DNA from 4 places in the Ruegeria sp. CDSB029 genome. Region 4 is predicted to be linked to each of the others. Evidence: riboswitches for the same ligand, from Rfam matches in the RefSeq annotation. Region 4 holds a riboswitch; each other region holds the start of a gene.
What was found. Region 4 has a riboswitch for cobalamin ahead of AC2FI8_RS22660 (metal ABC transporter ATP-binding protein). Riboswitches for the same ligand answer to the same signal wherever they lie in the genome.
Positions count from the first base shown of each region.

Region 1: linked by a shared signal. The riboswitch ahead of AC2FI8_RS04780 (DUF1636 family protein) and the one ahead of AC2FI8_RS22660 (metal ABC transporter ATP-binding protein) in region 4 are both predicted to bind cobalamin.
Region 2: linked by a shared signal. The riboswitch ahead of AC2FI8_RS12570 (hypothetical protein) and the one ahead of AC2FI8_RS22660 (metal ABC transporter ATP-binding protein) in region 4 are both predicted to bind cobalamin.
Region 3: linked by a shared signal. The riboswitch ahead of AC2FI8_RS08100 (DUF1636 family protein) and the one ahead of AC2FI8_RS22660 (metal ABC transporter ATP-binding protein) in region 4 are both predicted to bind cobalamin.

Region 1 is NZ_JBXWOX010000003.1:75,573-83,287, reverse strand. It holds gene AC2FI8_RS04785 (hypothetical protein) at 1-764, shown strand, start outside; cobalamin riboswitch at 1,514-1,723, shown strand; gene AC2FI8_RS04780 (DUF1636 family protein) at 1,808-2,197, shown strand; gene cobW (cobalamin biosynthesis protein CobW) at 2,194-3,249, shown strand; gene cobN (cobaltochelatase subunit CobN) at 3,253-6,546, shown strand; gene AC2FI8_RS04765 (ferredoxin-like domain-containing protein) at 6,543-7,670, shown strand; gene AC2FI8_RS04760 (precorrin-8X methylmutase) at 7,670-7,715, shown strand, end outside.
Region 2 is NZ_JBXWOX010000009.1:49,901-57,615, reverse strand. It holds gene AC2FI8_RS12580 (DNA polymerase III subunit gamma/tau) at 293-2,044, opposite strand; gene AC2FI8_RS12575 (protein-tyrosine phosphatase family protein) at 2,202-2,699, shown strand; gene AC2FI8_RS12570 (hypothetical protein) at 2,707-3,114, opposite strand; cobalamin riboswitch at 3,199-3,418, opposite strand; gene AC2FI8_RS12565 (alpha/beta hydrolase family protein) at 3,563-4,420, shown strand; gene rsgA (ribosome small subunit-dependent GTPase A) at 4,429-5,457, opposite strand; RNA gene ffs (signal recognition particle sRNA small type) at 5,616-5,714, opposite strand; gene AC2FI8_RS12550 (bifunctional 2',3'-cyclic-nucleotide 2'-phosphodiesterase/3'-nucleotidase) at 5,754-7,583, opposite strand.
Region 3 is NZ_JBXWOX010000005.1:150,610-158,324, forward strand. It holds gene AC2FI8_RS08090 (acetate/propionate family kinase) at 1-405, opposite strand, end outside; gene AC2FI8_RS08095 (bifunctional enoyl-CoA hydratase/phosphate acetyltransferase) at 398-1,792, opposite strand; cobalamin riboswitch at 1,987-2,192, shown strand; gene AC2FI8_RS08100 (DUF1636 family protein) at 2,294-2,650, shown strand; gene AC2FI8_RS08105 (ABC transporter ATP-binding protein) at 2,647-3,432, shown strand; gene AC2FI8_RS08110 (ABC transporter substrate-binding protein) at 3,443-4,393, shown strand; gene AC2FI8_RS08115 (FecCD family ABC transporter permease) at 4,395-5,408, shown strand; gene AC2FI8_RS08120 (ferredoxin-type protein NapF) at 5,558-6,073, shown strand; gene AC2FI8_RS08125 (chaperone NapD) at 6,070-6,363, shown strand; gene napA (nitrate reductase catalytic subunit NapA) at 6,360-7,715, shown strand, end outside.
Region 4 is NZ_JBXWOX010000030.1:17,538-25,252, forward strand. It holds gene AC2FI8_RS22650 (hypothetical protein) at 547-1,074, shown strand; gene AC2FI8_RS22655 (acyltransferase family protein) at 2,210-3,955, opposite strand; cobalamin riboswitch at 4,264-4,474, shown strand; gene AC2FI8_RS22660 (metal ABC transporter ATP-binding protein) at 4,704-5,462, shown strand; gene AC2FI8_RS22665 (metal ABC transporter permease) at 5,455-6,357, shown strand; gene AC2FI8_RS22670 (metal ABC transporter solute-binding protein, Zn/Mn family) at 6,354-7,253, shown strand; gene AC2FI8_RS22675 (hypothetical protein) at 7,334-7,576, opposite strand.

The DNA.
Region 1 (7,715 bases), on a different contig from region 4:
CGTATGCTCGAGAACAATCTAAGGCAACATCCAATCTTTTAACATTCTCTGCGCTTTATGCTTCATACGTAGATGTTTGCAGACGTATCCGAAAATACTCCAAGCTGGAAAACAGTGAATCTTACACCCGGGGAATTGGAAGGGTAATCGGGAAGAACTCCGGCGCGCATAGTTTTGCCATGGGTCTAAGGAACTTTATTCTACATCATCATTTGGTGGAGCCTGGCATTACCATTTCGATGGGGGAAAGTCGCACGGTGCGACTGCTACTCGATTCAAACGCTTTGCTTTTCGCAGGTTTCAAGTGGAAAGCGGACGCTCGAGAATACATCCGTTCGAACAAAAAGCTGGATGTACTGAAAACGACCACCACTGTAGTCAAAGACGTTGCTAGACTTGTAAGGTTCCATCGGAAGATCGCAGAGAAACGACTACCGGAGGAAAAGTTCGCTCACGACACTTACCTTCACGAACGAACCAGGTTTAGACACCTCCAGAACGCGACGTTCGATCCGGGAGCAATTGTCAAACGGCGCTCAACTGTTTTAGCACGCGTTGTAAGCCCCAGCATTATGTCGGTGGCTCTAGACAGCTCCATTCCGGATGAAGAATTACGTATACTACTGACTACTCTGGCAAACCGGCATCAGAATCTTTCAAATGACAAAATGGCAGTTGTTGCCGACGAAATCGTGCAGCTATTGAAGCAGCGTTCAAGGTATCCGAACACCGGCTCATATCTTGACGGGCGGAAGGTCGAGTGACGGCGCATTCAGGCTGCGACGCGCCTGAAAGCAATCAGCGTTGCTGTGATCATTGCACCAAAATCCACTTGAACCAAAAATCGAGCATCATCCTTGATGGCGTTAAGCCAATGAACAATTTCAACCAACAATCCCGCAACATTCGCAAGCCCACGTACCGATAAAATTTCACTAAACAATTGTTATTTATTAAGAAATTTAATTCCTTTACGCAAGTTCGAAATTGGTACTCGCCTCCACTTCTTTTCAAACACTTAGCTTTCTGCGCTGCTTTCGCAAATTCGGGCGTATACACTTGGGTATCATGTTCCTACTGGCTTCTGGAACAGCATAACCGTCGCCGTTGATGTCCGGGGTTAAATGTCGAAGCGGTTTGAAAGTAATGCCACACGTGCCAAATCTTTTCCCGCGAACAAACGGCGCGACGCACAATGCGACAGTGGTAGAGGGATGTGCTTTGTCTTTGTCGCGCCTTTGCCCGCTTCCTTAATATTGCCCAAAGGTTCGCACAGAACGCGATTGCCCAAGGCGCGCCTGTTGCGATTGCCGGTCCAGCGATTCCGTTTGCACAACCGCACTACCTGATTGCCAAGCCCGGAAGCGCTCAATCATCCGCGGCTGCGGGGCTGTTTTGCGCCTGGCTTCGTGATCGGATCGCATCGAATGCCGCTGACTGACTTCGGCTGGTCGCTTTTCTGACTTAACCGGTTTTCAATCCTCAGTCGTGCTTGACAAGCCCCCTGCCCGTGCCGCATGTCGCATGCGTTGGTGTCCATCCTCGGATGGATGAAAAGGGAATGTGCCAGCGATGTCATCGCCAAGCACAGCCGCCCCCGCGACCGTGACCGGAGAGGGTGCCCAAAGCCACTGGCCCAATAGGCCGGGAAGGCGGGACATCCGACAGGGCAAACGCTCTGACATCCGCAAGCCGGGAGACCTGCCAGCACCCGAAGTTGAAACCGGGCGGGGTGTTCCGGTGTCGGGTCCATGTCGCACACGTGGCCCGCATGAAACCCCGTCCCCCGTATAAAGGATTTAGGGGGATGAGAGACGTGACCGAGACCGCACCAGTCGAATTGCTGGTCTGCACGACATGCCGCCGTGGGTTGCCCATCGAAGATGACGCTCAGCGACCCGGCACTTTGCTGCACACAGCGCTTGAACAGGCGGGCTTGCCTGACGGCGTGGACCTGAAGCCGGTGGAATGCCTGTCGAACTGTGATCAGGGATGTTCGATCGTTTTGCGTGGTGGCCCGTCCCGATGGACCTTCATTTATGAAAACCTCGACGAGACCGACCACGTCGAGACCATCGTCGAAGGCGTCACCAAATATCTGGCCGCTGAAGACGGTCTGGTGAAATGGCGTGAGCGCCCCGAACATTTCCGCAAAAACTGTGCGGCCCGCATTCCCCCGATTGGAGCCCTGAAATGAGCAATCTCGAAAAACTCCCCGTCACTGTGATCACCGGCTTTCTGGGCTCGGGCAAAACTACGCTGGTCAAGCACCTGATGCAGAACCCGCAGGGCAAGCGTCTGGCTGTGGTCGTCAATGAGTTCGGCGATGTTGGCGTCGATGGCGATATCCTGAAATCCTGCGCCATTCCGGATTGCCCGGCGGAAAACATCATGGAACTGGCCAATGGCTGCATCTGCTGCACCGTAGCCGATGACTTCATTCCGACCATCGAGGCACTGATGGCGCTGGAGCCGCGCCCCGATCACATTCTGATTGAAACCTCTGGTCTGGCGCTGCCGAAGCCGCTGCTGAAGGCGTTCGACTGGCCGGATATCCGTTCTAAGATCACCGTTGACGGCGTGATCGCTCTGGCCGATGCCGAGGCCGTCGCCGCCGGGCGCTTCGCTCCGAATGTCGAAGCCGTGGACGCCCAGCGCCTGGCTGACGACTCGATCGACCACGAAACGCCCCTGTCTGAGGTGTTCGAGGATCAGATCTCGTGCGCCGACATCATCCTGCTGACAAAACCCGATCTGGCGGGCGCCGAAGGTGTGGCGAAAGCCAAAGAAGTCATCGCTGCCGAAGCTCCGCGTCCGCTGCCAGTGGTCGAAGTCGCCGAAGGTGCCGTAGACGTGCGCGTCGTACTGGGGCTGGAAGCCGCAGCCGAAGACGACATGGATGCGCGTCCCAGCCACCATGACGGCCATCACGACCACGAGCATGACGATTTCGAAAGCATCATCGTCGAGTTGCCGGAACAGACCGACGCGGCCCAACTGGTCGCCAATATCGAACGTCTGGCCAATGAGCTGAACATCCTGCGCGTCAAAGGCTATGCTGCTGTTCAAGGCAAGCCGATGCGTCTGTTGGTGCAGGCCGTTGGTGCCCGCGTACGTCACCAGTATGACCGCCCGTGGGAACCCGGTGAAGAGCGCCGTTCGCGTCTGGTGGTCATCGCCGAACACGACGACATCAAAGAGGCCGCGATCCGCGATATCCTCGTGGGCGTGACCGAGGCCGCCGAGTAAGCCATGCACGTCGTCTTCCGCGAAAGCCACGGGCTCGAGGAAACCGAGACCCCGACCGATCTGGGCCAAAGTCCGGCGGATCTGGTGGTGCTGTCCTTTTCGGACAGTGACCTTGGTGCTTTCGCGGCGGGCTGGCATCGCGGTGGCGGGGCCGAAGGGCGAATGCCGACAATGCGGCTGGCCAACCTGACAGCACTGAAACACCCGTTGTCCGTCGACACTTATGTCGAGCAAACGCTCGAGGGCGCCAAGGGCATTCTGATCCGTTTGATCGGCGGCGTGCCTTACTGGTCCTATGGCTTGCAGCAAGTTCTGGCGCTGGCGCAATCCAAGGGGATCGCACTGGCCGTCCTACCTGCCGATGGGCGTGAGGATACGCGGCTGGATGATTACTCCACCCTGCCCGTCTCAACCCTGCGGCGGCTTGCGCATCTGTGTGACACCGGCGGCGAAGTCGCGGCGCAAGCGGCCTTGGCGCAAATGGCGCTTGCGGCGGGGCTTTATGCCGGGCCGGTGATGGGCGCTAAGACCTTGCCAGAGTGCGGCGCGTGGTGCCCGGACCGTGGCGTAATCTCGGTCGAAACAGCATTCTCGAGCGGCGCGAAGCGTATTCTGGTGACTTTCTATCGTGCCTATCTGACATCGGCAGACACTGCCCCGGTCGCAGCCCTGATCCGCCGATTGCGAGAACGCGGCATCGAAGCTGTAGGCATGTTCGCCCCCTCGCTGAAAGCACCTGCAGCCGCCGATTGGCTGCGCGAGAACATCGCCTCCCTTGAACCGTCGGCCATCATCAACGCCACCGCGTTTTCGGGCAAAGGCGCATCCGGCACCTCTCCACTGGACGCCGCCAATGTGCCGGTGTTTCAGGTTGCTCTCGCTACGTCCCGCCGCAAAGCCTGGGCCGAGGCGGAACGCGGTCTTTCGCCTGCTGATTTGGCTATGCACGTTGTCCTGCCTGAAGTGGACGGGCGAATTTCTGCAGGCATTGCTTCGTTCAAGGAACCGGGCAAGCGTGACCCGCATCTGGAGTATTCACGTTTTGCCCACCGGGCTGAACCGGAACGGATCGAGGCCATCATCGACCGTGTCGTCGGCTGGCTGAACCTGAACGACAAGCCCAAAGGGGATCAGGTGCCCGCCTTGGTGCTGTCCACCTATCCCGGCAAGGATTGGCAGATGGCCCATGCGGTAGGCCTTGATGCTTTGGCCTCGGCCGAGGCGATGCTGTCTGACCTGCTGGGCGAAGGGTATGACACCGCACCCGCCGAGCAGATTTCTGATACGCTGCTAGATGCGCGGATTGCGTGGTCGCTTGACGCGTATCTTAACGCGCTGGCGAAACTGCCGGAACAACTGCGCGCAGACCTCGAAAACGTCTGGGGCATGCCAGAAGACGACCCCGCCTTTGCAGATGGCGCGTTTCACTTCACTGCCCTGCGCCGCGGCAAGGTTCTGATCGCATTGCAACCCGAACGCGGCACGCCCGAGATGCGGGAAGACGATTACCACGACCTGTCCCGCACCCCCCGCCACGGCTATGTCGCCTTCTATCTGTGGCTGCGCAAAGGTCTTGGCGCGGATGCGCTAATCCATATCGGCGCGCATGGCACTCTGGAGTGGCTGCCGGGCAAATCGGTCGCCTTGTCCAATGAATGCTGGCCAGAGGCGCTGATCGGCGACCTTCCCGTCATCTATCCCTTCATCGTCAACGATCCCGGCGAGGCCGCTCAGGCCAAGCGCCGGATCGGGGCCGTCACCTTGGGTCACATCCCGCCGCCGATGAAGGAAAGCGGCACCCCCGATCGGATGGTTCGGCTGGAATCGCTGCTGGACGAATTCTCGAACGCAGATGGTCTGGACCCCAAACGTCGCGACCGCCTGCAAGAAGATATCCGGGATGAGGCGCAAGCCATCGGGCTTGAAAGTGACCTGGGTCTCGATCAGGCCACCTGCACGGCCGAGGCGATCACTCGCATCGACCGTTTTGTCTGTGACATCAAAGAAAGCCAGTTCGGCGACGGGTTGCATATCTTTGGACGTGTGCCCGAAGCCGCCGCCAATTTTGACACGGCACCTTCTGCCAATGCCGAACGCAATGCTCTGATTAACGCGCTAGCTGGCAAACGGATCGAGGCAGGCCCGTCCGGATCCCCCTATCGCGGGCGGTCAGACGTGCTGCCCACCGGTCGCAATCTCTATACCACCGATCCGCGCTCAGTGCCGACCCGTGCGGCCTATACCCAAGGCGTGAAGCTGGCCGAAGAATTGGTGCGGCGACACCTGCAAGAGGAAGGCGACTATCCCAAAGGGCTGATCGTAGACCTATGGGGCTCGGCCACCATGCGAACTGCGGGCGAAGAGTTCGCCATGGCGTTGCACCTGCTGGGCGTGAAACCCGTCTGGGACAAAGGATCCGAGCGCGTGTCGGGCATCGAGGTGCTGCCCATCACCGATCTCAGCCGCCCGCGTTTGGACGTGACGTTGCGCGTGTCGGGCCTGTTCCGGGACGTGTTCCCCACGCTTTCGGCGCTTTATGGTCAGGCAATTCGCGCGTTGTGCGACCGGGACGAAGCACCGGACTGGAACCCCTACGCCGGACAGGCTCCGACGGCGCGCGTCTTTGGCCCGGCTCCGGGCAGCTATGGCGTGAACATGACGCAGCTATCCGAAATCTATACAGATGAGGCCCGCGTCCAGGCCGGAGAAGCATGGCTTGAGGCCAGTTCATTCGCTTTGGAAGGCGAGCATATTGCGCAAGACAAGGATGGCATTACCCAACGGGTCGCGAATGCCGACAGTTTCGTGCACTTGCAGGATCTGACCGAAACCGACCTTCTGTTGGCCAACGACTATGCCACGCATGAGGCTGGTTTCGCCGCCGCCAAGACAGTCACCGGTGGTGCTGCGCAGCTATACCATCTGGACAACACCAACCCGGATAACCCGCGCGCCCGAACGCTGCCTGAAGAAGTCAGCCGTGTGGTTCATGCCCGTGCCGCCAACCCGAACTGGATTGCAGGCATGCAAAGGCATGGCTTTCGGGGCGCTGCCGAAATTGCGGCGACACTGGATCACATGGCCTCTTTCGCCCATCTGTCAGGCACGGTCGCGCCGCATCTGTTCGACCTCTATCACGACGCGACTTTGGGCGACGCCGAGGTCGACGCGTTTTTGCAAGAGGCCAACCCGCGCGCGTATCAGGCGATGCAGGACAGGTTCCGCGCGTTGTTGGACGCGGGTCTTTGGAACACCCGCCGCAACTCGATCCGGGCCGATCTGGAGGGGCTGGGATGAGCGCCCCGGTCGTTCAGGGTTGGTGCCCCGGCGCGCATCGACCGATGATGTCGGGCGATGGTCTGGTGGTTCGGGTGCGCCCGCGTCTGGCCCGTTTGAGCGCCGAACAAACACGTGGTCTTTGTGAGTTGGCCGAGCAATTTGGCAATGGCACAATCGACCTGACCAACCGCGCCAATTTACAGCTGCGCGGGGTAAAAGAAGACGATCATCAGGCATTGCTGGCCGAACTGGCCGCGCTGAACCTTTTGGATGCTGAGCCCGGTATTGAAATGCGCCGCAATATCCTGGTGTCGCCCCTATACCGATCAGGTGATCGAACCGCACATCTGACACAGGAACTGATCGACCGGTTGGAGGAATTGCCGACTCTGCCCGCCAAATTCGGCTTTGCCATCGACACTGGCCCCAAGCGCCTGTTGGCGGCGGATTCGGCCGATATCCGGGTCGAGGCAGGCACTGATGGCCTCATCCTGCGCGCCGACGGGGCCAAGACTGGCTGCCGGGTCACAGAAACCAACGCAATTGACCGGCTTATCGCCTTGGCCGGATGGTTTTCCGAACGTTTCACGTCAGAAACCCGCCGCATGGCGCGGGTGGCCGCGACGCAGGATTTGCCAGCGGAGTGGCAAGGCAGCGTGCCCGGTGACATCGGCACACCTCCGCAGCCCGGCGTATGCGATCTGGGTGTGTTGTATGGCGCGGTGTTCGGACAATTGCCGGCGCGGCAGCTCTCTGACCTCATTGCAGACAGCGGGGCGTCTGCCTTGCGGGTCACCCCATGGCGGCTGATTCTGCTGGAAGGCGGGGCGGCGATACAAGCACCGGACTTTGTCATAGATGGCACAGACCCGCTGATGACAACCGACGCCTGCCCCGGCGCACCGTTCTGCCCGCAAGCACAAGTGGAAACCCGTAGGGTTGCGCGCGAATTGGCCGCTCGGGTTGCAGGCAGCCTACACGTATCCGGTTGCGCCAAAGGCTGCGCCCGAATGGGGACGGCAAATGTCACACTGTACGGCAATGACGGACGATTTGATCTTGTCAAAAACGGTCGCGCGGGGGATGAGCCGTCCCAACGCGGGCTGACACCTGAAACACTTATGACTATGGACCTCTCCTGATGCCCTATGAATACGAAACCGATGGCGCAGCGATCTATAAGCAAA
Region 2 (7,715 bases), on a different contig from region 4:
TGGAATGACCGATGCACCCGATGTCTGCCGCCGATCTACGCGAGTCATCCATCAAGTCGTCGACAAAAATGTGAGCCGCCCAAATCGCCCAAGCGAAGGACGTCGCCAATGCGATCCATAGGTTTCCGCGCCAGATTGCTATAGCAGACAACACCAGCAAGACCATGGATACCGGATGCAAGGTGAGAGCAACTGCTTCGACCAATTCGCTAACCGGTTCGCCATCCCAGCCAGGGTTAAATACTTCGCATGCTTCGTAGTAGACCGCATCGATGTGTGCAAAGTGCAGGTGTTAATCCTCCTCGAACGGGTCCCATTCGTCTTCGACCTCAGGCAGTGCTTCGGTTTCTACCTTGGCGGCGCGTTCCTCCGGGGTTTCGATCCGTTTGATGCGCGCTTTGGGAAACTGCATCAGAACGGCTTGAACCAATGGGTGTTGTTCGGCCTGCGCTTTCAACGCCAGATCAGCCGCGTCTCGAACCTCGGCGATTGTTGCCGCGTCCCCATCGGCCACGATTGAGACGGCCCATCGGTTTCCGGTCCAGCGTTGCAAGGCTGAACCAAGCCTTTGCGCCAGATCGGTCGGCGCTTTGTCCGTCGGCGTGAACTCGATCCGTCCCGGGGAATACGAGACGAGACGCACACCGTTTTCGACCTCAACCAACAGTTTTACGTCCCGGTTGGTGCGGATCAACTCGACCACGTGTTCGAAGGTTGGATAGCGTGCCAGCGCGGTCTGGATGTCCTGAGCAAGCGCTGCGGTGGGTGCCCCTGCCGGCCCGCGCTGGGCCGAGAGATGCGTAGAGGAAGTCGCCTGCGTAGGTGCATGAGTTGGCACAGCCACACCACCGCCAGGTCCCCCGTTCGGTGGGGGTGGAGGCGCATCCTGTAGTCGTTTGATAAGTTCTTCGGGGCTTGGCAAATCGGCCACATGAGTCAGACGAATGATTGCCATTTCGGCGGCCATCATCGCGTTGGGTGCTGCAGAGACCTCCTCCAGCGCTTTCAGCAACATCTGCCACATCCGCGTCAACACCCGCATCGGCAGCGCCTCGGCCATCTGTTGACCGCGCGCACGTTCATCCGGTGAGACGGTGGGGTCATCGGCGGCATCGGGCGTGATTTTGACCACGGAAACCCAATGGGTGATCTCGGCCAGATCGCGCAGCACGGCCAGCGGGTCGGCCCCTTCGGCATACTGGCCGCTCAACTCAGTCAATGCCCCAGCCGCATCGCCACGCAGGATCATGTCCATCAGATCCAGCACGCGCCCGCGATCTGCAAGGCCCAACATTGCCCGAACCTGATCGGCGCTGGTTTCCCCTGCACCATGTGAGATCGCCTGATCCAACAGCGAGGTCGCATCGCGGGCAGAGCCTTCGGCCGCACGTGTGATCAAAGCAAGCGCGTCTTCGGCGATCTGTGCGTTTTCCGCCGCGGCGATCTTGTTGAGCAGACCGATCATATCTTCGGGTTCGATCCGGCGCAGGTCAAACCGCTGGCAGCGCGACAGCACTGTCACCGGGACCTTGCGGATTTCGGTCGTCGCAAAGATGAACTTTACATGTTCGGGCGGTTCCTCAAGCGTTTTGAGCAGCGCATTGAAAGCGCTGGTCGACAGCATGTGAACTTCGTCGATGATGTAAATCTTATAACGCGCACTGGCGGCACGATAGCGAACGCTGTCGATGATCTCGCGGATATCGTTCACGCCGGTGCGGCTGGCGGCGTCCATCTCCATCACGTCGACATGCCGGCCTTCCATGATGGCAACGCAATGCTCGCACTGACCACAAGGTTCGGTCGTTGGCTTGCCTTCACCATCGGGACCGATGCAGTTCATACCTTTGGCGATAATCCGGGCAGTGGTGGTTTTGCCGGTGCCGCGAATACCGGTCATGATAAAGGCCTGCGCGATCCGATCCGCTTCGAACGCATTTTTCAGCGTGCGCACCATTGCGTCCTGTCCAACCAGATCTGCAAAGGTTTCAGGGCGGTACTTGCGGGCAAGAACCTGATAGGCGGGGCTGGGCGTTTCGGTCATGTCTGCTCTGTCAGATTCGTGTCAGAAATGCAGCGTAGAGACCCGGGCCGCCCGCGTCCACAGCATGCTTTGTGGAATTTCGGTTTGGACAGCGTCTGTAAGCGGGATAAATAGGCTGTCAAAATCTGGTGGGCCGGTGGCAGTAGGAGCATAAGCTTTGGCAAAATTTGCAATCTACGCGCTGCCTGTTGGCACAGGCACCTTGGCGCTGTCCCCCTTGCCTAGCGGCGGCAGTGGGTATGTGGATGATCTGAGGGTGATACAGGACTGGAACCCCGATCTGGTGATTTCAATGACCACCGAGGCTGAGATGCAGCAGGTCGGCGCAGGCGGTTTTGGTCGAGACGTTCAAAGCAGGTCCGCGACCTGGGTGCATCTTCCGGTCGAGGATTTTGGCACGCCGCCCCTGCCAATCGAAACTCTTTGGCCCGACGCCAGCGCAGCCGCCCGGCAGGTGCTGTCCGACGGTGGACGCGTGCTGGTGCATTGCCGGGGCGGTTGTGGGCGGTCGGGGATGGTCGCGCTGAGGCTCATGGTGGAAAGCGGTGAAGATCCAAACCACGCGCTAAACCGGCTGCGCTTGGCCCGACCATGCGCGGTGGAAACGGATGAGCAGATGGCTTGGGCCATGAAACCGGCCCAGAGCGATCGGTGAACTAGGATCAGGCCGTGGCTTGTTGAACAACCTGATGCGATGGACGCGGTGCAAGGGCCGATGCCTGAAGCATGGCGCAAGGCAAGGCCGCCAAAACACCAGCAGGCAGAGTGGAAAAGTCAGGGTTGAACATCATATCGGCGTATTCGTCCAACGTGTCGGCCGAGTCGCCCGTGTTTGCCCCGCAATAGACCCTGATCCGGGCCGGGCTGGCGCGAAACCGTGCGGTGCAACCCTCATCGCAATGGGTCAGTTCGCTGGAGCCGTCCACCTCAAATTCGCTGGTCGTCATTGGTTGTGCTGTTGCCATCGCCTCGGCCAATGCCCGAGCCATTTGGGCCAATGCGGGGCATGTTTTCCCCGTTTTCTGGCACAGGGTGGCGGTGAATTCGTGGGTCGTTGTCTTCCAGATCATAATGCGCCCTCCGCGCGGTGAGCGGGGGACGTGGAACAGGGAACTCAGCGTACTGAAGACCTGCCCGGACACCCCGCCCGAGTTTCGGTTTTTACTTTGATGGCAGGTCTCCTGACTTGCGGGTCATTGCTTTGCCGACCTTCCCAGCCTTTCGGCCAGTGGTATTTCGGCATTGCTTACCGCTTACAGTTGCGGGGGCAGTCGCGGCCTTGGTCTGTTCCGGCATTGCCGGGCTGGACCGCACCGAGTTCCCTTTTCATCCCGCCCCAATATAAGGACGAGAACCATCACCTCATCGCTAGCGGTTGTAGGTGGCTTGTGTCAAGCGGGCTGTTTTCCATCGTTCAAGTGGACGCTTGGTCACTTTGAAAATCTGTTGACTCTAGTCGCGCAAAAGCGCCGATATGCCATATGTGAACCGAATAGTTCAGATGCTTGCGAGGGCACCATGTTGGACAACACTCCGGTCGTTTTGACCGAAGATTTCACGTTTTCTGCCGGAGAGGCCGAACTGTCGGCACGGCTGTATATGCCTGCCTCGGCACCTGATGTGGCGGTTGTAGTCCATGCAGCCACAGGCGTACCGCGCGACTATTACCAGCATTTTGCGCGGTGGTTGGTGGAAGAACAGGGTATGGCCTGTCTGACCTATGACTATCGCGATTTTGGCCACTCTCTACACGGGCGCCTGCGCGATTCGCAGGCCACGATGGCTGACTGGGCGTTGATCGACATGCCCGCTGCTCGCGCCGAAATGCGGCGCAGATTTCCCGCCGCCCAGCAGTGGAGCATTGGCCATTCGGTGGGTGGAATGCTGGGGCCAATTCAGCCCGATATTGAGCAGATCGACCGGATGATCTGTGTCTGTTCAGGTTTGGTGACGGTATCCGACCACCCCTGGCCGTATCGCGCACTGGCGACAATGTTCTGGTATGCCCACCCGCCATTGCTGGTTAAGGCATTGGGATACCTGCCAGGCAAGGCACTTGGGTTCGGCTCGGACCTTCCGGCACGTGTCTACTGGCAGTGGCGCAAATGGTGCACCGCTGCGCTGAGCTATGTGCCGGATATCGGCAAAAGCCTTCCAGACGCCCGTTGGGCTGCGTCGGAAACACCCGTCGATCTGTTCACAATGGACGATGATCAGGTGGTGCCCCCGAACGCGGTTTGGCGCCTGGCCGATCTTTACGGTCCCAAAGCCCGCCGGCATCAGTTGTCGCCGAAAGACTTTGGATTGGCCGAGGTCGGTCACATCGGCGCATTTGCGCGCCGAAATGCGGCCATATGGCCCCGGTTAATCGCCTGAGCCGGTACTTACAGCTTTTTGCGGGATTTCTTGTCCTGCATCACCGATCGTACCATCTTACCAAAGGCCTTGTCGCGCGCACGAGACTGCGCAACGGTTTCCGAGTTCCTTTCATCTTCGCGCCGCAGCTTTCGCCAGCGCTCCAACCGCTCGGTGTCCAGTGATCCGTTTGCAATCGCATCCTGCACGGCGCAGCCCGGCTCGGCCTGATGCTGACAATCGGAAAAGCGGCAGGTCTGAGCCAATTCCAGAATGTCAGAAAAGACCTCATCGACGCCATCCTGCGCATCCAGCAACCGCAAAGCCCGCATGCCGGGTGTATCGACCAGCCATCCGCCGTTCTGCATCGGATGCAACGCGCGGGCAGTTGTCGTGTGCCGCCCGCGCGCGTCGTCCGCGCGAACGCCGGACGTTGCCTCATCCAGGCCCGTCATGGCGTTGACCAATGTTGTCTTGCCGACACCGGATGAGCCGACCATTGCGGCAGTCTGCCCGGTGGAGCACCAGGACAGAACTTGCTGCACGTCCAGGGCATCCAAAGCATTGATAGCCAGCACGGTCAAAAACGGAGCCAGCGACTCGGCTGCTTTGGAGAAATTATCAGGATCGGCGCAGGTATCGGCCTTGGTTAGAACGATCACCGGATAGCACCCGGCCTGGTGTGCCAAAGCCAAATACCGTTCCAGTCGGGCCAGATTGAAGTCAGCATTGCAGGAACTGACGATGAACAGCACATCCACATTAGCAGCAATCAACTGAGCCTGGGCCCCGGTTCCGGCGGCGCGGCGTTTCAAAAGGCTGCGGCGTTCCAGCAGCTGTTGAACGCGGTTATGATCATCCGCCAATACCCAGTCGCCGACGGCGAAGTCGCCCGTCGGCTGGGCCAGGGTGAGCAGAGGTGTTTCACCGTTGATGTTTGCACCGATCAGACGATCACGGTGAACGGCTGTGATGCGAAAGGGAACGCACGAAGGATTGGCCGCATGTTGGGCGGCAAAGTGTGAGGACCATCCCAGGTCCGAAAGTGTAAAAGACATTGTTCTGCCTGTGTTCAGGTACAGCAATCCGTCTGGATGGCGGTCGCGCATCCAGCGGTAATGTGTTCAGGCAGGTGTGAGGGTCGGCCTCAGAAACGCTTTGCCTGAAGGGTTTTTGCTACAATCATAAAAGCCCTCCTGCGGCTAGCGGTTCAAGTAAGTGAGAGGTTGGACATCGACCCAAGCGGGGCTCGTTGTGGCTGCTTCCTTCCGGACCTGACCAGGTTGGCGAGGCGCTCGCCCGCGCCAACCTCTCGAATTTTGATATAGGGAAGACACGCAGAGATGACAACCCGTCACAGTGACAGTTGTATGTGCAAAAACCCCTCGGCATCCGTGCCAGCCAGCTTTGGGCTGAACTCTGCGATGTCCGCGAGATGACGCTGTGCCTTTGGACCGGTCTTCAACAGGACAGTGGACCCTGGCATGGGCGCAAAACGGAATGGGCAGGGACCTTGTTCCAGCGATTCTGTGGGCATTGCACCGGTCAGGTAGCCCTTCAACGCGTGTTGGATCGGCAAGGCTGGAACGTTGATGTCTTCGGCGTCTTGTATGAACGGAAAATGTCCACCGCCGCTGGCGCGGTAATTGTTCAGTGCAACGACAAAGCGGTGTTCGGCCGTCACTGCGTGGCCCTGGAAACGAAGATCTGAGATGCGCCGGTATGCCGGATTTACCAGTCGCCCTTCCGCATCGAACCGAGGCGGTACGCTGAGGTCGATCACGTAGCTTAGCCCGAACAGAACATCGAAATTGTGTCCGGCTCGATCAGGATTGACCAATTCAGTTTGCGCGCCGGGTTTCACCTGATTGAAAACGCCCGCAGACATTTCAAGCCAATCTCTGATGTGCTCTCCTGACACCGCGACCGAACGAAGTTCGTTTGGAAAGATGTTCAGATCGGCCACGTGGCGCATGCGCATTACGCCCGCAGGAATGTCCGAGTAAAAGCGAGGCCCGGCGCGACCGCCGAATTTCGAAGGCGCTACGGCAGACAGCAATGGTGTCGCTTCATGGGGTGTGCCCTTCAGGATCTGGCGCACGGCCGAAGCCTGTGCTGCGGCCACCATCGCAAGCCCTCGATCCTTGGCGCAAAAGCTGAAATAGCTGTGCAGGTGCTGATCCGTATGCCCAATCGGTTCGTCGGCCCGTTTTCGTGTTGCGGAATGCACATCCGAAAATAGCGCCACCAACAGCGTGTCTTCGGCCGAAGGTTCAGCACCTGAGACCGGGCGCAGTTCAGTGCGATGAGCCGCGACCGACCAGCCCTTTTCTGCCGAGGCAAACAGCGTCAGATCAATCACGCCAAGATGAGATCCGGCAGATCCCGGCATGACAACAGGTGTGCCATGCACCATACCGCCAGTGGCATCGACGTGTTCCAGCCCAGCGTGTGACTTCCCCGGCAAGGTCAGATGCGTGTGCCCGGCGATGATGGCGTCAATGCCTTCAATCGCGGCAAGGGGGATTATCGCGTTTTCAAGATCGGGCGCGGGGTCGACGGACCCCAGCCCCGTATGGGCAAGCGCGATGATCACGTCGCAGCCGTGGGATCGAAGCTCTGACACTTTAATGCGCGCGCAGGTCAGAATGTCGTCTATCCGGACGTCATTACCCAGCCGATGAGATTCCCAATTCCGGGTCTGCGGCGGAACGACCGAGAAGACGCCGACGGTTAGCGAGGCTTGGTGCCCCGCGACCTCAACCCGGCGGGTTAGAACTGCCTGATCCTGCCAGACCTCGTTGGCACCCGGGCGATGAACATTGCTGCAAACCACCGGACAGGGGGCCTGCGAAAGGATGCGGTCCAGTATATCTTGACCGAACCCGAAATCATGATTGCCCAACCCGATCGCATCATACTCTAACGCGCCAAAGGCCTGCATCAGCGCATGCGGCTTATCAGCCTGCTCGGCGGCCAGGTCCCCAACCGGAGTTCCCTGCAGCGAATCGCCGTTGTCAAAAAGCAGCACGGTTGAGCCTTCCGCCTGCGCCTCAGTTCGGGCTTCACGGATCAGGCTGGCGGTTCGAGTCAGGCCGATTGTGGGTTCAGGGGTGTCAGAATAGTAATCAAAACCCCTCAAGTTCATATGAAGATCCGTGGTGGCCAGTATTCGGATCTGCACGGTCTGCGATGGCAGAGAAGGGGAAGGTTTCAAATTTCTACTTTTGGCAGTTTTGTCTTAGTCATTTTCAACAAAAAGATTAATCACAGTGAATTGCAAGGCTTAGCTGTGTTCATTCGATGGCGACCTGTG
Region 3 (7,715 bases), on a different contig from region 4:
CGCGGCCGCCTTAATACCCGCAAGGCTGTAGGGTTGGTGCAAAGGCGCGAAGGGAATGAAACCGCTTAGCGTATCAAAGACGTGCTCGTCCACCACGACAGGTTCCGAATAGACTGGCCCGCCGTGAACGACGCGGTGGCCCACGGCCCGGACGTGAATGTCCGGCAGGTATTCGCGGGTAAGTTCAAGAAACGCGCTGATGGCCTCGTCATGTGTTTTGGCTCCAGACAACTGACGGTCGACAGACCGCCCCCCTGCTGATTGGGCCAACAAGCGTGGTGCATCCCCCAACCGCTCGATCTGACCGCGCCAGCGCATACTGGGACGTCGGTCCTCGACCAGTTCGTAAAGCGCGAATTTCAACGAGGACGACCCGGCATTCAGCGCCAAAACATGTTCAGCCATGGATTTTGCTTTCATTAGCAATTGCATGCAGCGCCGCGACAGCACAAGACGCCAGCCGCGAAGCATCATCATCTGCCCGAGATGTCAGGATAATCGGTGCCGCAGCACCTATCACAACGCCGGCAGCCTCGGCATGAGAGATATATGTCAGCTGTTTGGCTACCATGTTGCCGGCTTCGATATTCGGAACAACCAGAATGTCTGCGACCCCCGCGACCGGTGAGGTGATGCCTTTTGTCCGCGCCGCGTTCAGATCAACCGCGTTGTCCATGGCCAAAGGACCATCGACCAGCCCGCCGGTGATCTGTCCACGCTCGGCCATTTTCGACAACAGCGCGGCATCGATAGACGACGGTAAATGCGGGTTGATGGTTTCAACCGCTGATAAGACACCAACCTTGGGCATCTCGATGCCAATAGAATGCGCAAGATGGATGGCGTTCTGAACGATATCGGCCTTGGTTTCGAGATCCGGTGCGATATTCACCGCTGCATCTGTAACCATGATGGGTCGAGACATGCCTGGCACGTCCATCACGAACACATGCGACAGGCGTCGCCCGGTCCTCAGGCCGTTTTCGCGGCGCAGAACGGCGCGTAGAAGGACATCTGTGTGCAAGTGACCTTTCATCAACATCCGGGCCTTGCCTTCAACGACCAGCCCGACCGCGCGTTGGGCGGCCACTTCGTGGTCTCGCGCTTCAATGATTTCAACTCCGGACAAATCGGCCCCAAGCTGGGCGGCAGCGGCGGTGATTTTGTCCGGGTCGCCCACCAAAATCGGAGTAATGATGCCGTTTTCCAACGCGAGCAATGCCCCGCCTAGCGAATTCGGCTCTTCCGGGGCGACGATCGCTGTGGGCATCGGGTCCAGAGGACGTGCCTTTTCCAACAAAGCGTCGAAGTGCCGGTGACGCTGAACGATCAGTCCCGGTACCTCGACCGAGTCGAAGGTCAAATGCCGCGATGGTGGCGTGACCTGTACGGTGCCGCTTAGGATCAATGCGTTATCCCCGACCCGGCGCACTTCGGCGGAACAGGTCAGGTCGCCGTCTTCACGCTTTTCTGTAACAGCCACAAAGGCAGTCAGTTCTTCGCCTGCCAAAACCGAAGCATGAAAACTCAGATCCGCCCGACGTGTTTGCGTACCGGCCCCCGGCAAGATGTTCCCAATGACTGCGGCCACCAGACCAGCAGGCCACAAAGCGGGCGCGACAGCCTCGGGGCGCCCATCTCCATCACCGTCATAGGCTGCCAGGTTCAGCGGGTTGTGGTCGCCCGAAGCCGAGGCAAACGCGTACAAGTCGTCCACGGTGCACAATCGGGTGACCTGCGCCTTGTCGCCTACCTTCAGTTGAGAATAGGTTCTGTTTTCTTGAATTTTCATCTTGCCTGGCTTTGTTTTTGAATGTGCGTTCGTCGTTTCAAACATTGGATGTTCGCCCCCCCCGGAACCAGAACATATCCACCTTTGCCCCTACATTTCTGCGATGCAGCGTAGTCAGATCGTTGGCAAATGACAAATGACCTCTGTGCGTAGGGCGCTGAGTATTATCGCTTGACCCAAAATCGGAACTCGGGCAAGCATCACCGCGATGGTTCCCTATGGTTCGCCAAGGGATGAAAAGGGAATACGGTGAGGTTGCCAACAAGCGCCAAGTCCGTGACTGCCCCCGCAACTGTAAGCGGTGAGCGACGCCAAATACCCACTGACCCCAAATGGGTCGGGAAGGATGGCCAAGCCACGACCCGCAAGTCAGGAGACCTACCATCCGATGTTCAACCAACCCGGGGCGGGGCGTCCTGGAAGGAGGCTTTATGACACGTCTAAGACGTGATGACATGATTGGCACCTTCTGTCCGCGCTTGGCAACAGGCGGAGTGGGCCATGTCGATCAGTACTGATCACTTCCTTCTGATTTGCGAGACCTGCGAGGGTTCTGACCGGGCGGGTTCATTGCGCGCTGCGCTTGCAGGCAAGCTTCCATCCAGTTTTGGCATCCGCAGCGTTTCCTGCATGGCCGGTTGCGGTCGACCCACAACCGTCGGGTTTCAGGCAATAGACAAAGCGCAGTACCTTTTCGGTGACATCCAATCGGCTGAGGACGTGGACGCCCTGACCGAATTTGCGCATCAATACCACCGCAGCACCGACGGGTGGACCAACGCATCGCAGCGCCCGCCTGCCCTTCTTGAAAAGACCCTGGCGCGCCTGCCACGGCTAAAACTGGAGACAAGCGCATGACCTGCGGAGCTTTCCTTGAGGCGCGCGGGCTGGAGTTTTACGCCCTGAACGGCGACGTACTGCTGCAAAACGTCAATTTCGAACTGAATGAAGGGGCAACTCTGGCAATTGCTGGCCCAAACGGTGCGGGTAAGACAACGCTGCTGAATCTTTTGTGCGGCGGTGAAGAGATTGTGCTGGGGGACGTTTTGGTAAAGGGGCGCAGCCTTCGGCAGCTTTCGGCGATGGACCGCGCCCGAATGATCGCCGTGGTCAGTCAACAGGAATCGCCGGACGGGCGTTTGTTTCTGCGCGACTACGTGGCCCTTGGGCAAATCCCGATCCGCGCCGATCGATCTGCGGCTGAGCACGCCTTGGAATTGGCCCGAATCCTGAAACTGACCGGACTGGTTGCCCTCGCTGACAAGCGGATGGCCGTATTATCCGGGGGGGAACGCCAGCGCGCTCATATCGCAAGGGCGTTAGCGCAGAACCCGTCGCTGCTGTTTTTGGATGAGCCGACGAACCATCTGGACCCGGACGCCAAGGGACGCATGCTGTCGCTGGTGGCTGAGCTGGGCATTACGGTGGTCATGATCGTCCATGATCTGGTCATGATCCCGGAATTCGCGACCCATGTCGCGTTAATGAAATCCACACGCCTGACCGGTTTCGGCCCAGTGCACGAAGTGCTGACACCCGAAAGGGTCCGTGAAACGTTCGGTGTCGATTTTCTTAGCTTTCAGCATGAAGGCCGCATGATCCCGGCACTGGATATCCGAAGAACCACTACCTCAAACTAGGGAAAGTAACATGAACAAAACTCTCTGGTGCGCTGCACTGATCAGCGGCATTGCAAGTGCCGCAACAGCGCGCGAGATCACCGTCGACAATTGCGGCGAGCCGATGGTGTTTGAAACTCAACCCGAGCGGCTGGTCGTGCACGACATTAACATGACCGACATGGCTTTTGCACTGGGTTTGCAGGACAAGATCGTGGGCCTGACGGGCATCACCGGCTGGTACAAAACCAGCCCCGAGTTTGAAACCTTGCGCGGCGACATCCCGGAACTTGCGCCCAAGTATCCAACAGTAGAAAATCTGGTCGCGGTCGAACCCGACCTTTTCTTTGCGGGCTGGTACTATGGGATGAAGCCGGGCGGTGACGTGACCCCCGACACGCTTGCGCCGTTTGGCATCAAAACGATGATCCTGACGGAAAGCTGCGTACACCTGGATAAGGATCGCCCCGAAGCCAGCATGGATTTGCTGTTCACCGACGTCCTTCGCTTGGGCAAAGTAATGCACGTTGAAGACAAGGCAGAAGAGCTGGTTTCCGGCTGGAAAGAGGAACTGTCCGCGATTCAAACACAGACGGCCGACCTGCCGAAGCCCCGCGTTTTCCTGCTGGACGGCCCCGCCGATGCCCCGTTTACGGCTGGTAAGTTTGCCATTCCCGACGCGATGATTGCTGCCGCTGGCGGCGAGAACGTCACCCATGACATGGACACCAGCTGGGGACGTTCCTCGTGGGAGGCTGTTGCCGCTTCGAACCCGGAATTCCTGGTTTTACTTGATTATCAAACTGGAAATGGCGCCGCAGATACCTTCAAGTTCCTAAAGGACCATCCCGTGATGTCTCAGACGGACGCGGTCAAGAACGAACGCTGGATTGGTCTGCGCTACGAGGAACTGACACCCGGACCGGCAAATATCGAAGCAATTTCGAAGATGGCCAAAGCCATGCACCCGGGCCTGAACTGATATGGGCCGACTTGGCCTTACACTCTTGCTGGGGGCGGCTGTATTGGCCGCCCTTTTGCTAACCTCGACGGTCTACGGGACCACATCCATTCCGGCCTCTGACGCACTGGCGGGTGTCTTATTGGGCACGGGGATGGTGGAAGGGGAAATGTCTCCGCTCCACCGCATCGTGTTTGACCTGCGCTTACCACGCGCGCTGTTTGCCGCCGTGATCGGTGCCGGGCTGGGCATCGTCGGCGTTGTCCTGCAAACCACCACACGCAACGATCTGGCGGACCCGTTTCTGTTCGGCCTGTCCTCTGGCGCTGCGGCGGGAGCAGTCTTTGTCATTACAGTAACCGGAGATGTGCTGGGCTTTTGGACCCTGCCACTGGCCGCGTTTTTTGGAGGGCTTGTCGCGTCAGGCATTGTGCTGGCTTTGGTTCATGGGCTGCGCACAAGCGCGCCCGAAAAACTGATCCTCGCGGGGCTTGCAGTTTCGTTTTTGTTTTCAGCTATTACCAATTATCTGATTTTCGCGGGCGACAGCCGTGCGGCCCATTCTGTTATCTTTTGGATGCTTGGGGGTTTGGGTCTTGCCCGGTGGGAGACATTCCCTCTGGTCTGCGCAGGTTTAGCATTGATCCTCGCCTATGCGATGTACCGCAGCCGCTGGCTTGATGCGCTGCTGACTGGTGATTTGACGGCCGCCACCCTAGGTGTGCCCGTTCAAGGCTTGCGGTTCCGGATGTTCTTCGTGGCCGCTCTTGCGACTGCTGTGTTTGTGTCCGTTGCGGGTGTGATCGGTTTTGTCGGCTTGATGGTTCCCCACATCGCGCGCGGTATCGCAGGGCCATTGCACAGCCAGCTTGTGCCTACCGCCGCCATTGTTGGGGCAGCGTTGCTTACAGGATCGGATATACTGAGCCGTCTGTTGCTTGCCCCGCAAGAGCTGCCTGTTGGTATTGTCACGACATCGCTGGGATCGGTTTTTGTCTTTCTTCTGTTGATCCGAACCGCTCGACCTCGGCGCTGATCGCCAAAGGTCGCATAGGTGCAAAAGTTAAAGTTTCCCAAATGACTAATAATAATCGGGCAAAATGACCTAAATCAAAAAAGAACCCCACAGATCACGGTATGCGATACACTCGATTACAGGAATCGAGTGTAGCCAGGTCGCATGCAATGCAACAATTGACCAGCCGACGCGCGTTTCTAAGCGCCAAAATTAGACCAGAGGACGGCAATATCGCCAGACCTCCGGGCTCGGTTGAGCTGTGCTTTGTTGAAACATGCAGCAAATGTGGTGATTGCGCAGATACTTGCCCCGAGGATGCGATCATCATCGGGGCAGATGGATACCCCCGGTTCCAGCCAACTGATAATCCCTGCACCTTCTGCGGTGACTGCGCCCGGATTTGTCCAACCGAAACGTTAATGTTTGACCGTTTGCCAGATTGGCCATGGCGCGCCGCGCTTACAGCGGCCACGTGCCTATCCATGAACGGCGTCAGTTGTCGCATCTGTCAGGACAATTGCGAACAAGGCGCGATCCGCTTCAAACTGATGACCGGTGGCCGCGCAGAGCCAGTGCTTGACCTTGATACATGCAACGGCTGCGGGATTTGCCCAAGTTTATGTCCCGCCGATGCCATTGCGCTTGAACGCCAATCTCAACCACAAATGGAAACTACTCAATGAACATCTGCGGTTGTCTTGCCCATGTCGCACCTGATCACACAAGCGCAGCAGCGCGGGTGATGAGGGACACACCGGGTGTCGAAATTCACGCCGAAACAGACGATGGGCGATTTGTTGTCGTTGTCGAAGACACGCCATCACGCCTTGCGTCCGAGATCATCATGGATCTGCACCAGATCCCGGGCGTCATCTCACTGACACTGACTTATCACCATTTCGAGGATCCCGCGGACGCCCGTCCGCAGCCCGATGCCCCAAGCCCAACCCCCAGCCGGAGGCCCACGCAATGACACATTCTGAATCCCGTCGGACTTTTCTCAAGGCCTCTGCGGCCGCAGCAACGGCGTCAGCCGCTGGTATTCCGCTGGCGGCCGGTCAAGCCAATGCCCAGGCCGGAGCGCCGGACATCCGGTGGGACAAGGCGGCTTGCCGGTTCTGTGGTACAGGCTGCTCTGTTCTGGTTGGCACCAAAGAGGGTCGCGTCGTTGCGACGCAAGGCGATCCTGACGCGCCTGTGAACCGCGGGCTGAACTGTATCAAGGGCTATTTCCTGTCCAAGATCATGTACGGCAAGGATCGACTGACCACGCCTTTACTGCGCAAGACCAACGGCGAATACGACAAAAACGGCGAGTTCGAGCCGGTCAGCTGGGACGAAGCGTTCGATGTCATGGCCGCAAAATGGAAAGAGGCGCTGGCCAAGAAAGGCCCGACCAGTGTCGGCATGTTTGGTTCCGGCCAATGGACGGTTTGGGAAGGCTATGCGGCCTCCAAACTGATGAAAGCCGGGTTCCGGTCTAACAATATCGACCCCAACGCACGACACTGCATGGCATCAGCCGTTGTAGGCTTCATGCGGACGTTCGGCATTGATGAGCCGATGGGGTGTTATGACGACTTTGAGTACGCGGACACCTTCGTGCTGTGGGGCTCGAACATGGCTGAGATGCACCCGATCCTGTGGTCGCGCCTGACAGACACGCGCCTGACCAAGCCGGGATGTGAGGTGCATGTGCTGTCCACTTTCGAACACCGCTCGTTCGAACTGGCGGACAACGGCATTGTTTTTGAACCGCAAACCGATTTGGCGATCCTGAACTACATCGCCAACTACATCATTCAAAATGGCGCGGTAAACGAAGACTTCGTCAAGAATCACGTCAACATCACCAAAACCGCCACCGATATCGGCTATGGCCTGCGCGACACCAACGCGCTGCAACAAGAAGCTGAAAATCCGAACTCGGGCAAGATGGATCCGATCAGCTTTGAAGAATACGCCGAAGCCGTCGCGCCCTACACGCTGGAATATACCTCTGAACTGTCTGGTGTCCCTGCAGACAAGCTGGAGAAACTGGCCCAGCAATATGCCGACCCCAACCGTAAAGTGATGAGCTTGTGGACCATGGGCTTCAACCAGCACACCCGTGGGTCCTGGGTGAATTCGCTGATGTATAACGTGCACTTGCTGGTGGGAAAGATTTCCGAACCCGGAAACTCACCGTTCTCGCTGACGGGTCAACCGTCGGCCTGTGGTACGGCGCGTGAGGTGGGGACCTTTGCCCACCGTCTGCCGGCGGACATGGTTGTTACGAGTGATAAGCACCGCGAAATCTGCGAAACCGCATGGAACATCCCCGAG
Region 4 (7,715 bases):
AAGTTTGCTCTCGCGTGATTTTAACGTGCATGTACATATATGCATACAGGTACGCGTCAGAATTGTAGTCGCGCCTTGCAATCGTAGGGTTTCGAATTTGAACAATAGTGTACAGATCTAGTGTTCATGCCAACTCAGCTTAGACCCACGATGAACCACACATTCGAGATAGTCTGGCCAGTCCCATGACCAGACTAAATCCCCGCGTCGCCTATCATCCCAGATAAAGGTGACGCGGGGCACATTGATCCATCTTTCGGTCAGTACCGTAAAAACAACACCCCTAAACTACTGCCCGCGGTGTTCACTCGGTTTCCCTCCGAACGATGCAGGTTTTCTTGGGGATTGGGTTGTAATGAGTTTCCGTTTGCAGAGCGACCGACCGGACCTTCTAGATCTGGTTCGGTCCTGTTGCATAAGGTGGTCGCTCTATCAAACGCTTTTCAAGCCTTTCGAAAAGACGCAGCCATTTTTTTGGTTTGAAGACTCGCGTTAACGGTTTATTCTCATATCTTCATTATGCGATATTTTAATGGGAGTGTTCCTATGAAAATGACAACCATGATGCTTGTTGCCGCTGCTGTTCTTGCATGCGGAGCAACCGTAGGACATGCCAAGGACAAAAACATTCTGCCAAAAGACAACGCAGAGTTCGTAAACTACGGCGAGGAATCCGGCTGGAATATTTTTGTGGATAAGAGCCGAAATACTTGCCTGATCGAACGGGTAGATGAGAATACCAACGTTGTTCAAATGGGTCTGACCCCAGACAAAGACTTCGGCTACATGGGTGTTTTTACAAAGGCGGACATCGAATTTAAGGATGATAAAGTCGAGCTGCTCATGGACAACAAATTGTACTATGGCGATACGACAGCAGCTCCACCCAACTTGGCAGACGGGTACAAGGGCGGTTATCTCCTTGCTAACAATCCTGACTTCGTCACAGACGTGATGGAACGCGAAACGATGATTGTAATGCCGGAGTCCAATTTTGCTTTCGACATAAGCCTTGCTGGTACCAAGAAGGCGATTGAAGCGGCGCGTGAGTGCAATGCTTCTCTGACCAATTGACCTGTGCCAATGCTTCAAGGCCGTTCACTTTGTGGGCGGCTTTGTTTTTGACCGTGCGACTCCTGAGTATCGAGGAAGCCTTTAGTCGAGTTTAGGCTTTAATTTCGATCAACACTGTTTTGTGACTTAGACAGTTTGTCCCTTTGTTCTAAAATAACATTTTTGGAGTCACGAAAATACGTCCGATTCGGGCTCGAAGCGGTCATCTGACTGTTTCTGTCGGATGTCCGTTTGCCAGCGCGAAGCGGACGATAGTGCATAAGTGCAACAGTCTCGACACATATCACGCGACTAAGAAGAACCTGAGCAAAAATGTGAATTGCGCCTATGCGGTACTGTAGAGCAGAGACTGCAAACATCGTTGGTATCCTGCTCCCGCAACCAAACTTTAAGGTCGGATATCAAATACTTAGCCTCGCATAACGCGAGGCTTTTTGCGTTAGGTCCAAACTGACTGGAAGCATTGTGGAAGCAACAGGATACAGTTGTGAGTGTGGGTATACCTCCGAAACGGATTTGAAACGCGAATTGTCCAGAATTTTTCTCAGTGCATGGCTGTCCTTGAACCGCTCAAACCCAAAGCGGGATGTAGGCATAAGGTAACGAATGCGTCCCAACGCGTCTGTAAATGCGACTCCGATGATGTCGTGCATGTCCTGCCAATTTCACATCTCGAAGCGGTTGCGGAGTCGCTTAGAGCCCAATCGCATCTCAAATCGCCAGATTTGACTTGCTACCCGGTCGGTCAGGTCAAGGGGCGGTTTTGCTGGTGACGTTTAGGGCCACAGAGCCAAATTCGAGGACGCAATGCCCTGCCGCTGGGTTGTTTGGCGATGTTTGGGAGAAGAATGTGGGGGCTTTTGCCCCCTAAGTGCCTCCAGCGGGGCAGCATTTGTTTTGGGGCCGGGCCGCCGTCGTGACGGAAGTACTGTTACATCCGGCGCGCATTTCCCTGATCTAAACTTCGGATGACCGCAAACGCCGGGGTAATCGGATCGAGACTATTGTCGGGAGGCTGAGGAAATGGCACCACCCGGCAACTCGATTTGGAAGAAGGCCATCGCTCTCATTTTAGACTTTAAAGCCGCACATATCTGTTTCTTTTGATCAGGACAGAACATGCGAAGACCCAGCGTTAGAAAAAGATCTCAAACGCTGGATGGTCTTTCATCAATAAAGCAAAGAATTGGGCTCCGGCTTGGGTAATATGCACTCGGTCCGCAGAAATAATGTCTCCATTTTGATCGAAAACATGGATCTGATTCCCATTTGTGGTCGCGTAGCTGATGATATCGACATACAAACCAGCCGGTATGACCGACGCATTCTGCCTGTTTGCCTCAACTATTTCTTCGAATACCTTCGTCGTATAGTTTGGCCGACCATATCTGGGCAGTAAGGTGAATGCATTGAGATTGTAACCAAAGTGTTTGGGGCCGACGAAGACGATATTGTGTTGCGCGGCAAGCCCGTTTTCAAGAAAGAGTTTGCAAGCGCCAGAAAGGTTGACGATTGGCAAGAAAGTCGCGTCAGCATTTTGTATCAAAGATTTTGTGTCATCGTCCCAAAGCCTGGGCTCGCAAACATTGAGCGCGTCGCGATAAATTAGATTTGCATCCTTCATTATGCCCATCTCAATGAGAATATTCGCAAAATCACGGGCCTGACTGTTTCCGACAATCAAAACGTTGATGCCGCTGTTCGTATCAAACTTATCTGCGTCGTATTGGCTGATGCGGTGATTATACCAAATGTGCATCCCCGCTGCGACCTCTCGATCCGTGTCGAAAACGCGTGTAGGGAAGCCTTGGCCGAGATACAGCGAAAGCCCAACAGCACACAGCGTTGCGGTCACTGCGGTGCACGAAACAACAAGGCGTGAAAGAGAGATCGCGTTTTTGTTGCGAAACGGTTGTTCGACAAAACGCCAGGTCAGATAGGACAAAAGGAATGCAAATGGTATCAAGCTGGCAAGAAAATACGGGCTGGGTTCCTCAAAGCTCGCAATGCGCGCAAATGCGAAAATTGGTTGGTGCCAGAGATACAGGCTGTAGCTGATCAGGCCAATGCCAACCAGAATTCTGATGCTCAGCAGTTTGGCGACAAAAGTGCCTTCCTTTGCATAGAGGAGAACGAGCAAAGACCCGACGACCGGAACGGCTGTCAGGTATGACGGGTGTTGCATGGTCCCGTCAAAGATCACCATAGATGCAATCACCGCTATAAGGCCAAGTAGCGAAAGACTGTTGCTCGCTCTAACCTTGCGCTTATTTTCCCAACATGCCCCCAATGCACCGAATCCGAGTTCCCAGGCGCGTGTATGCAGAAGATAAAATGTGCTCTCCGGGTGGGTTTGAACCAACAGTACGCTCGCCAGGAAACTGGACCCGATGATAGCCCAAACCAGCAGATCCGTTCTGTGTTTAAGTACCGGGTACAGGGCCATAAGCAAAAGCGGAAAAACTATGTAAAACTGTTCTTCAACTGCCAGGCTCCATGTGTGAACCAGAGGTTTGAACTCGGACGCGAGGTCCCAGTATCCACTTGTTAGCGTGAGAAGAACATTATTCAGAGAGAACATCGTGGCCACGACACTCTGGCCGAAGTTTTCCAGTGGATCGGGCAGCATGGTAAACCAAGCGATAGGAATACACACCAGTACGACGACACTCAGGGCAGGCAAGATCCGTCGGGCCCGACGCTCGTAGAACTTCAAAAGAAAGAAGCTATTTTTTCCAAGATCATCAAGGATAATAGAGGTTATTAGATATCCGCTGATAACGAAGAAAACGTCTACGCCTAAAAAACCTCCACTGAACAGGCTTATGCCGGAATGAAAAAGAACCACTGGTAAAACTGCAATGCTGCGAAGGCCATCAATTTCTTTCCGTTACAGCATTTAATCAAAACCCACTCTTGTATTTTGTGCTCGGGCCTGTGAGCTTTCGAAGCGTATCTGTCGTCAAGAGTGTGTCGAGGAACTTTGAGCCGCCGCAGCCAATCGAACAAAGTATTGGCAGGTTTATACGTTCCGGTCGTTGCAAGATCCAGGCTGAAACCTTCTGAGTGAGCCCCGCGAAGTCACTGCCATTGCTAGCACCCTTATCGTAGAATTTTTTTGGCTGATTGGAGCCTGGTACAAATTGCCATCACCGATTGGTTCGCGCTCTTGTCGAATCAAATCAATTCGTATTTGGTCCACGTGATGGTTCCCGACTGTATTCTGCGGTCAGGGATAAAAGGGAATACGGTACGGATCTGTAAAAAGGCCAATTCCGTGACTGCCCCCGCAACTGTAGGCGGCGAGCGACCCGAGATCGTCCACTGGGCAATGGCCTGGGAAGGATCGGGATAGCTTTGACCCGCAAGTCAGGAGACCTGCCATCCGAAATTGATGAACCTGGGCGGGGTGTCCCAGAGGGAGATGACAATGTTTCAAGCGGTCCGTACCGTGCACGAACTTGCGCTCGCTTTGCCCCTGTCCGAACACAGGAGGCGTTGCCGTTGTCATTGCAAAAAGCTGACACCCAAAGGGGTAAGTGCTTGACGGAATTCAGTGTTCCGGTGCTGGTCGCGGGGGCTCTGGCGCTGTCGGCGATCTTGTGGCTCGCGATTTACGCGGTGATTTGATGTCGGCCGTTTTACAAATCCGCGATCTGACGTTGGGCTACCGCGACCTGACATTGTTTCACCGCCTCTCCATGGATATCGCGGCTGGGACAACCCTGGCCGTTCTTGGTGCGAACGGGTCGGGCAAGAGCACTTTTGTAAAGATGCTGCTGGGCTTGATGGATCCGCTTTCGGGCAGTTTGACTTGGCCGCAGGGCCGTCCTGGTGACATCGGTTACCTGGCGCAGATGACCGAATTCGACCGCCGATTTCCCATCCGTGTGAGGGATCTTGCCGCGATGGGGGCCTGGCGCGGCTTTGGTTATCGTACCGGGCTGGACGCCGCGGCGCGTGACCGGATGGCCGCCGCGCTGGATGAGGCCGGGGTACTGGATATCGCTGACCGGCCTCTGCATATGCTATCGGGCGGGCAACTGCAGCGCGCGCTGTTCGCGCGGGTTATCATGCAGGACGCGCCGCTGATCCTGCTGGATGAACCGTTTGCCGCAGTCGACCAAAGTACCGAAGCACATCTGTTGTCGATTATCCGCCGATGGCGCGATGAGGGGCGCGCGGTGGTTTTGGTGGTGCACGATCTTTCCTCAGTGCTGGATTATTGCAGCCACGCGCTGCTTTTGGGCGGGCAAGAGGCGACCCACGGACCGGTGTATGACGTTCTGACACCAGACCGGCTGGTTGCACAAGGATACCTCTCGGAAAGTCAGGCGTCCTGGATGTTCCGTGGCACCCATTCAACACCGGAGCACGCCAATGTATGACCTGATCGTCGAAATGTGGAGCTTTGCCTTCATGCGTCGCGCTTTTGTGGCAACCACGGTTTTGTCGGCTTCGGTCGCGCCGGTGGGGGCATTTCTTGTTCTGCGTCGCCTATCGCTGGCTGGTGAGGCCATGGCCCATGCGATTACGCCAGGCATCGTCATCGGCTTTGTCACGGCGGGCTTGTCAGTCATGTCACTGCTGGTCGGAGGGCTTATCGCGGGTGTTGGCGTCGCCATTTTGACCGCCTTTCTTGCACGCCGGACAATCCTGCGCAGCGATGCCAGCCTTGCCTCGCTGTATCTGATCGCATTGGCGGTAGGTATCTTTATCCTGTCTGCAGCAGGGTCCGCAGTTCCACTAAAAAGCTTCCTGTTTGGATCAATCCTTGGGATCGACGACGCGTCGATGGTCCTTGTCGGCGGGGTGGCGACAGTAACATTGCTGGCATTCGCCGTTCTGCTTCGTCCGCTGATTGTCAGCACCTGTGATCCGGTTTTCTTCGAAACTCAAACGCGCCGGCCGTGGTTGGTAGATCAGGGTTTTATGCTGCTGTTGGTTCTGAACCTGCTGGCCGCGTTCAAAACACTGGGAACGTTGATGGCCGTTGGCCTCATGATCCTGCCTGCGACCGCCGCGCGCTATTGGGCCAGTACGATCACCGGGCAACTGGTCCTGGGCTTTGTGTTTGCCTTGTCCAGCTGCTGGATCGGCCTGACCCTGTCCTACTTGTTCCCGGACACGCCGTCCGGCCCGGCGATCGTTTTGGTTGCCGGTGGGTTCTTTCTGTTCTCGGCCATTTTCGGTCCCCTTGGTTTTGGCAGACGGATGCGCAAACCGTCTGTTTCCAAAGACATCCCCATTGCCCAAATTCAACAAGAAGAGAGAGCACAATGACTCTTGTGAAGTCACTCTATGCCGGCATCGCCTCTGTGTCGTTTGCTTTGGCTGCATTGCCGACTGTTGCGGCAGAAGACAACGTCAAGATCGTCGCCAGCTTTTCGATCCTCGGCGACATGGTTGAAGAAGTCGTGGGCGATCTGGCCACAGTTACGACAATCGTGGGTCCGGATGCGGATGCGCATGTGTATCAGCCTTCGGTTGCAGATGCGAAGGCCGTTGCCCAGGCGGATATCATCTTTGTCAACGGTCTGGGCTTTGAGACATGGTCCGATACCCTAATCGCTGAATCGGGCACTGACGCAACCGTGCACGTTGCCACCGACGGCATCACGCCTGTCACAGTCGAGGGCAAAATCGACCCCCACGCCTGGAATTCGCTGTCGAATGGCATGATTTACGTGACCAATGTCGCCGACGTGATGACAGAGGCGATGCCCGAGCACGCCGAAGAAATCGCTGCCAATGCCGCGGTCTATATCGCGCAGCTTGAGGCGCTGGATACAGAAACCAAGGCAAAGCTGGCAGGTCTGCCCGCCAATCGCCGCACGGTTGTGACCGCACATGACGCATTTGGATATTTGGCAGACGCCTACGGCCTGACTTTCCTTGCGCCGGTTGGCATCGACACCGAGGCAGAGCCATCAGCCAAGGATCTTGCTGTTCTGATTGACCAACTGAAGGCGGATGGTGCTGCCGCGTTGTTTGTTGAAAACATCACAAGCCCCACTTTGATTCAGCAGATCTCGGATGAAACTGGCATCGTGATTGGTGGACGGCTGTTCTCGGACGCCTTGTCGGAACGGGGTAGCCCTGCCACCAGCTACCTTGCGATGTTCCAGCACAATCTGAACACTCTGCTGAATGCACTTGGGAACGCAACCGCAAGCTAATTGGTCTTCAGGCACGAGGCGGTGCTTGAGCCGCCGCCTCATACGGTGCTTTGGAACACTGGGTTTTGGGAAAACGTCGCTTAGTCCGGCTTCCAGCCGTCTTCGTATTCTCCCAAAGTACGGGAAAGATCCAATAGCGAGGCGAAAAATCTTGCGTAAACGTCCCGTGACATCATCGTCTTGTTGTCATCCAACACCTGCAAAAGATCGACAACGCCCGAGGCAAAGGCGTCATAGACCAACTGGTCCGCAGGCGTGGGGTCCAAGGTCCATATGTCATGCGTGTTATAATACCCTGCGGGTTGGGGGTCGTCGTCTATCATGTGTCCGCCTCATTTTGATGCCGCACATGTAAGTGAGAGGAAGGCGAACGCTAGTGATGTGGCGGAAAGTCACAAGTTTTTGGCGGTACCAAAAACGCGACCCCAACCTTGCGTCTCAGTGCTGATAGGAAGTGAAAAG